DNA from 2 places in the Pantoea sp. Lij88 genome. Region 2 is predicted to be linked to the other one. Evidence: predicted binding sites of a transcription regulator. Region 2 holds the regulator's gene; the other holds the start of a gene.
What was found. Region 2 encodes PurR, which represses purine synthesis genes. Its sites were predicted from a motif close to CANGCAAACGTTTGCNTG; they were not measured.
Positions count from the first base shown of each region.

Region 1: a site for PurR is predicted at 1,745-1,762, ahead of PU624_RS21085 (NCS2 family permease). Genes of this name have one in related genera too.

Region 1 is NZ_CP118269.1:3,681,356-3,685,233, reverse strand. It holds gene soxS (superoxide response transcriptional regulator SoxS) at 1-214, opposite strand, end outside; gene soxR (redox-sensitive transcriptional activator SoxR) at 315-800, shown strand; gene PU624_RS21090 (glutathione S-transferase family protein) at 840-1,505, shown strand; gene PU624_RS21085 (NCS2 family permease) at 1,860-3,209, shown strand; gene PU624_RS21080 (Na+/H+ antiporter) at 3,355-3,878, shown strand, end outside.
Region 2 is NZ_CP118269.1:2,243,616-2,247,493, reverse strand. It holds gene punC (purine nucleoside transporter PunC) at 1-736, opposite strand, end outside; gene punR (DNA-binding transcriptional activator PunR) at 844-1,749, shown strand; gene purR (HTH-type transcriptional repressor PurR) at 1,746-2,771, opposite strand; gene cydH (cytochrome bd-I oxidase subunit CydH) at 3,053-3,142, shown strand; gene PU624_RS14265 (C40 family peptidase) at 3,188-3,878, opposite strand, start outside.

The sequences.
Region 1 (3,878 bases), 1.4 Mb from region 2:
GCCGCTGTGTCTGCGACAGGGCTTCTGCTGCCAGCGTCAGGCGGCGCTCACGAATATAGCCACCCAGCGTCTGTTTCGTTACGGAACGGAACATACGCTGCAGATGCCACTTCGAATAGCCCGATTTCGCTGCAACTTCATCAATAGACAGGCTTTTATCCAGGTTCTGGTCAATCCAGTGCGTCAGGGAATGAATGATCTCTTCTTGCATCATGGCCTCATCCTTCTGGTGCTTAATAAGCGGTAATGGGAGTTTAGGGGTTTCGATGGAGAGCGAGTATAATTCCTCAAGTTAACTTGAGGTAAAGAGCCTGATGAAAAAAGAACGCAACTATCCCAAACCGGTTTTAACACCGGGTGAAGTGGCGCGCCGCAGCGGTGTGGCGGTCTCGGCGCTGCATTTCTATGAGACCAAAGGGCTCATCTCCAGCACGCGTAACAGCGGCAATCAGCGGCGATACAGCCGTGATGTGCTGCGACGCGTCGCGATTATCAAGATTGCACAGCGCATCGGCATTCCGCTGGCGACGGTCAGCGACAGTCTGGATCACATTCCGGCGAACAAGCGTATGTCGACACTCGAGTGGGATGCGCTGACTCAGCACTGGCGCGAAGAGCTGGATAAGCGCATTGAAACCCTGACCCGCCTGCGTAATGACCTGGATGGCTGCATCGGTTGCGGCTGCCTGTCGATGCGCGACTGCCCGCTGCGCAATCCCGGCGACCGGCTGGGACAGCAGGGCTCGGGTGCGGTGCTGCTCGACCCGGAACAGGATGATAAACATCCGGATGTGGAGTGACGTCTATACTTGGGGAAGGTTAAAACACAGGGAATCATGATGATCACCGTTCACCATCTTGAGAAATCGCGCTCGCATCGGGTGCTGTGGCTGCTGGAAGAGCTGGAAGTGCCGTACCAGATAAAACGCTATCAACGCGAACCGACCATGCTGGCTCCGGAGGCGCTGAAAAAAGTGCATCCGCTGGGGAAATCGCCGGTCATTACCGACGGGAACCAGGTGGTGGCAGAATCAGGGGCCATTCTCGAATACCTCGAAGAGAAATATGATCACGAGTTCCGGCTGAAAGTCAGCGATGAGGCGTCACGGCTACAGTGCCGCTACTGGCTGCATTATGCCGAAGGGTCGCTGATGCCGCTGCTGGTGATGAAGCTGATTTTCGGACAGATGGGCAAAGCGCCGGTGCCGTGGCTGATGCGTCCGGTCGGCGCGGCCTTCGGTAAAGGGGTGCAGAAGGCGTTCCTGGATAAACAGCTTAAGCCCCACATGCAGATGATCGAACAGCATCTGGCGGCTAACCCCTGGTTTGCCGGTCAGCGTTTCTCGATTGCGGATATCCAGATGAGCTTTCCGCTGCTGGCGCTGGCGCGACGTGCCGGACTCGATCAGATGCCTGCTACGGAGAAATGGCTGCAGACTGTGCAGCAGCGTGCCGCCTGGCAACGTGCGATTGCGCAGGGCGGCGAGCTTTCACTCCCAGGTTAATCCTCTCCCGACCGGCGTGGCCTGACTCATCACGGCTGCGCCGGTGCCCATCTCACTAAAATCGCTTTAACTTCAGGGTCTCAGCGTTCCAGTCTGACGGATGACGCGCGCCTGCCTGTGGCTTAATCCTGATCTTTATGCTGAAGAATCTCCTTCTGGCAGTTGAAAATGTGCCGCTAAACGCCGGATAATCCCCTGCCTTTTTATCTGGCCGATTTTGACGGCCAACTATCTGCGGCAAGGTAAACGTTTGCCTGGCGGGTTTATCCCGACAGTGACGCCGTCTACCCGCTTATTCCAGGGACAGCGATGGTCGCAGAGCGATCCACACAACAAAAATTTTGAGGCTCAACTATGTCAACTGAATCACGCCCGGCCAGTGGAAAACTGGACGCCTGGTTCTCGATCCCGGCGCGCGGCAGCAGCGTGCGTCAGGAAATTCTGGCCGGACTCACCACCTTCCTGGCGATGGTCTACTCCGTCATCGTGGTGCCGGGAATGCTGGGCAAAGCCGGTTTCTCCCCCTCCGCCGTGTTTGTCGCCACCTGTCTGGTCGCCAGCTTCGGTTCCATCCTTATGGGGCTGTGGGCCAATCTGCCGATGGCCATTGGCTGCGCCATCTCCTTAACCGCCTTTACCGCTTTCAGCCTGGTGCTGGGGCAGCACATCAGCGTGCCGGTCGCGCTGGGCGCGGTGTTCCTGATGGGCCTGCTGTTTACCCTGATCTCCGTGACCGGCATCCGTGCCTGGATTTTGCGTAACCTGCCGATGGGCGTGGCGCACGGCACCGGCGTCGGGATTGGCCTGTTTCTGCTGCTGATTGCCGCTGACGGGGTGGGGCTGGTGGTGAAAAACCCGGCGCCGGGCCTGCCGGTGGCGCTGGGTCACTTCACCACGTTCCCGGTGATGATGACGCTGCTGGGACTGGCTGCGATTATCGGACTGGAGAAGCGCCGGGTGCCGGGCGGCATCCTGCTGACGATTATCGCCATTTCGCTGCTGGGCCTGATCTTTGACCCGGCGGTAAGCTATCAGGGGCTGTTTGCGCTGCCGAGCCTGCGTGACGCCAGCGGTCAGTCGCTGCTGTTCAGCCTCGACATCATGGGGGCAATGAAACCTGCGGTGCTGCCCAGCGTGCTGGCGCTGGTGATGACGGCGGTCTTTGATGCCACCGGCACCATTCGCGCGGTCGCGGGTCAGGCAAATCTGCTGGATAAACAGGGCCAGATTATTAATGGTGGCCGTGCGCTGACCAGCGACTCGGTCAGCAGCCTTTTTGCCGGTCTGGTGGGCGCGTCACCGGCGGCGGTCTATATCGAGTCGGCAGCAGGAACGGCGGCGGGCGGCAAAACCGGTCTGACCGCGATTGTGGTCGGCCTGCTGTTCCTCGCCATTCTGTTTATGTCGCCACTGGCTTATCTGGTGCCCGCTTACGCGACTGCGCCTGCCTTGATGTATGTCGGTCTGCTGATGCTCAGTAACGTGGCGAAAGTCGACTTCGGTGATTTTGTCGATGCGATGTCGGGCCTGTTAACGGCGGTGATCATCGTGCTCACCTGCAACATCGTGACCGGTATCATGATCGGTTTCGCCAGCCTGGTGGTGGGGCGTCTCTTCGCCGGTGAATGGCGGAAGCTCAACGTCGGCACCGTGATTATTGCCGTTGCGCTGGTGGCGTTTTACGCCGGTGGCTGGGCGATCTGACTGTATAACCGGGCGTGCGACTGTGCGTCCGGGATTTTTCACTTTTTTCCCGCCCGGCGCACGCGTAGCTGACAATCTTCCCCGCCGTTTGTTTTACACTTTAGCGCTTAACCAATGACTGAAAGAAACGACGCCTAAGGAAAGCATGGAAATCTTTTTTACTATTCTCATCATGACGCTGGTCGTGTCGCTCTCTGGCGTCGCGGCCCGCATTCTCCCTTTTCAGATCCCGTTGCCGCTGGTTCAGATCGCCGTGGGTGCGATGCTGGCCTGGCCAACATTTGGTCTGCATGTCGACTTTGATCCGGAGCTGTTTCTGGTGCTGTTCATTCCGCCGCTGCTGTTCGCGGATGGCTGGAAAACACCGATCAGTGAGTTCCTGCACCATGGTCGCGAGATAATTGGCTTAGCGCTGGCGCTGGTCCTGATTACCGTGATCGGTATCGGCTATCTGATCTACTGGCTGGTGCCGGGTATCCCGCTAATCCCCGCCTTTGCACTGGCAGCGGTGCTGTCGCCAACGGATGCCGTGGCGCTCTCCGGCATTGTCGGTGAAGGCCGTATTCCCAAGAAGATTATGTCGATCGTGCAGGGTGAAGCCCTGATGAATGACGCGTCGGGCCTGGTCTCACTGAAGTTTGCCGTGGCCGTTGCCATGGGCACCATGGT
Region 2 (3,878 bases):
GGACATAGCTCAGGCCGATATCGGCGGGTGAGAGCCCCAGGTCCGCCAGAATAAATGGCGAGCCGGTCAGCCAGGCAAAGAAACTGGCGGAACAGGCGGAGTAGATCAGCACGTTGCCGCTGTAGACCCGAGATTTCAGCAGCGTAAAGAAGCCCGGCTGCGCCTTTTTGTCGCCGGCGGCTTTGCGAACGGTGGGCAGACGCAGCGTGGTCAGAATCAGCGCTACCGCAATCAGGGTCAGTACCAGGAAAATCGAACGCCAGTGGAAGTGGCCAATCAGCCAGGCACCCAGCAACGGCGCCAGCGCCGGAGAGAGCGCAACCAGCGGCATAATGGTGGCGAAGACTTTGTTGGCGCGTGCGGCAGGGTAGCGATCCACTACCAGCGCCTGCCAGCTCACGGCCGCAGCACAGACACCAATCGCCTGAACAAACCGTAGCGCCAGCATCAGATAAATATCATTCACCCACAGCATGCCCGCGCAGCCGATACCAAACATAGCCAGTCCGGCCAGCAGTACTGGCTTGCGGCCAATGCGATCGGAAAGCGGTCCCCAGAAAAGCTGACCCACGGCGAAGCCTCCCAGAAAGAGACTCATACTGGCGCTGATCAGACCGGGTGAGGTATTAAAGGTTTGCTGCATCGCACCAAAGGCGGGCAGGTACATATCCGTGGCTAAAAAGCCGAGCATGCTCAGCAGGGCAAGGTAGGGCATGAATCCTTTGTTCGACAACATCTCATTCTCATTTTTGCAGGATAAACGCGGCAGAGTGTAAAAGGTGCGTTTGCTGCTGTGAAACGGTAATATTTGCCGATTGCTGTTAAAATTTTTGAAGGCAGATTATGTGGTCTGAATATGCATTAGAGGTGGTTGACGCGGTTGCGCGTGGGGGCAGCTTCAGCGCTGCCGCGCAGGAGCTACATCGGGTGCCTTCTGCCATCAGCTACACCGTGCGCCAGCTGGAAAACTGGCTGGCGGTGCCGCTGTTTGAGCGTCAACATCGTGAAGTGGTGCTGACGCCGGCGGGTGAGCATTTTGTCCGGGAAGGCCGAAGCGTCATCAAAAAAATGCTTGCCACCCGGCGTCAGTGTCAGCAACTGGCCAACGGCTGGCGCGGGCAGCTCAGTATTGCCGTTGACCGTATCGCCAAACCTCAGCGCACCCGGCAACTGGTCAAAGATTTCTATCGTCACTTCCCCGATATGGAACTGATCATCAGCTATGAGGTATTTAATGGCGTCTGGGATGCGCTGGCCGATGGCCGGGTGGAAGTGGCGATTGGGGCCACCCAGGCGATTCCGGTGGGCGGGCGTTTTGCGTTTCGGGATATGGGCACCCTCAACTGGCGCTGCGTGGTCGCGCCCGATCATCCACTGACGCAGGCGAGCCAGATCGATGATGACACGCTGCGAAGCTGGCCATCACTGGTGCTGGAAGATACCTCGCGAGCGCTGCCGCGCCGTATGACGTGGACGCTGGATAACCAGCGCAGGCTGGTGGTGCCGGAATGGCAGACCGGTCTGGAGTGCGTGCAGGCGGGATTGTGTGTGGCGATGGTACCGGGTCATCTTGCCAGACCGCTGCTCGACAGCGGCGATCTGGTTGAACTGACACTGCCGGTGGCGTTCCCGGATAGCCCCTGCTGCGTCAGCTGGGCCGAGGATCGCGCATCACCGGCGACAGGCTGGTTACTCAGCTATCTGGGTGATGCGCAAACGCTTAATCAGGAGTGGTTAAGCGAGGATTAACGGCGATAGTCGCGGAACGGACCATCAGCCACAGAACGACGTTCAATCAGCGTGGGATGGACTTCGATCGTTTGTGAAATTTCACGCTTACTGGTGATGCGGTCCAGCAGCATATCCAGCGCTTTTTCCCCCAGCTGAGCTTTAGGCTGATGTACGGTCGTCAGGGCGGGTGCGAAATAGCGGGCGTTGCGCACATTGTCATAACCGATCACCGAAATATCCTGCGGGACGCGTAACCCCATCTCGTCAGCGGCGCAAATCGCGCCCATCGCCATGATGTCACCGCCGCAGAACACCGCCGTCGGGCGCTGTTTCTGCGACAGGATCTGCTGCATCGCCTGATAGCCCGATTCCGGCTCAAAGTCACCCTGCACAATCCACTCGGCACGCGGCTGGATACCCGCTTCTTCCAGCGCTTTCAGGAAACCGGCATGGCGTCCGCCACCGGTATTGCGCTCCATCTGGCCGGGGATAGCACCAATATCACGGTGTCCACGTTCAATCAGATAGCGTCCCGCCAGATAGCCGCCCTGGAAGGCATTATCCAGCACCGTGTCGGTGAAGTCGGCGCGCGACTCGCCCCAGTCCATCACCACCATCGGGATATTGCGGTTCTCTTCCAGCATCTGCAACAGGTCGTCCGGATATTCAGAGCACATCACCAGCAGACCATCGACGCGCTTCTGCGCCATCATGCTGAGGTAGGCACGCTGCTTTTGCAGATCGTTGTGCGCATTACCCAGAATCAGCGTATAGCCTTTGTCAAAACAGTGATTTTCAACCGCTTCAATAATTTCAGCGAAATAGGGTGCTTCGCTGGAGGTGGCAAGCAGGCCCAGCGTTTTGGTGTGGTTCACTTTCAGGCTGCGCGCCACGGCGCTCGGCGAGTAGTGCAGTTCCTTGATCGCCTGCCAGACCGCGTTGCGCGTCTCTTCAGCGACAAAGCGGGTTTTATTGATGACGTGCGAAACGGTGGTCGTTGAGACGCCGGCGCGTTTCGCCACATCTTTGATTGTTGCCATGAAAATCGGACTCCAGTGCTTATCTAAATCTTTGATAAGCGTAGTGTTAAACGTTTGCGTCTGCTCAGGGATTTTTCCGCAAAAATGCAGCTTTTCTGGTCGGTAAACAGGCCGCTGGCGGAGAATAAACGCCTTAAAAGATGCGCAAACGGAATCAGAGTTGCGCGCGTTGCGCAACAAAGGCGGGATTCTAACAAGGCTGGACGGATAAAACGAGATTTTTACCGGGTCGTGTGGGAAAATGCCATAACCCTACAAATTGTGTGACTAAGGAGCATGTAATGAGTACCGATCTTAAACTGGCGTTAATGACCACTGCGGGCTGTCTGCTGATGATTGTGGCCTTTAGTTTTACCGCCATTCTGCACTAACAAAAAAGCCGGGATTATCCCGGCTTTTTCTGACTGTTCTGCTGCTCAGCGTATGGTTTTCGGCGTCATCACCCGACGGGCACCAATGTAGTGGCGCTGCCAGTAATCTTCCCCTAATGCGCTGATCTGAATATCTTTTCCGGTACGTGGCGACTGAATAAACTTGCCATCGCCAAGGTATACGCCGACGTGGTCCGCAGTACCGCGACCATTAATACGGAAGAAGACCAGATCGCCTTTCTCCAGTGACTCACGCTTGATGGGTGCCGCGTCACGCAGGTGATACATCTCGTTAGCGGTACGTGGGATCTTAAACTTCACCAGATCTTTATAGGCGTACCAGACCAGACCACTGCAATCAAAACCGGTGTGAGGTGAGGTGCCGCCCCACTGATACGGTTTACCCAACTGGCCCATCAGCTTGGTCATCGCGGTTTCACGGGCCTTCTGATAGCGCTGACGGTGGGATTTACTCATCTTAATGGTGCCTGGCTCGCTGGCGATAACCTCAGCCGTTTTCAGCTGGCGCTGATGACCATAGCGTTTCTTCTCTTTATTTTTTTCTTTTGTTTTGCTGATACGGGCGGTTTTGAGCGAGGTCTTCTTAGCAGGCGTCTGTTTAGCAGTGAGTTCGACTTTTTTCTGTTTTTTAGTTTTGAGTTTTTGAACAGGGCTGAGGCGAGTTTTTTTGGTCACCGTTTTTACCTGGCGACGCTTGCGGCGCTCATCGTCGCGC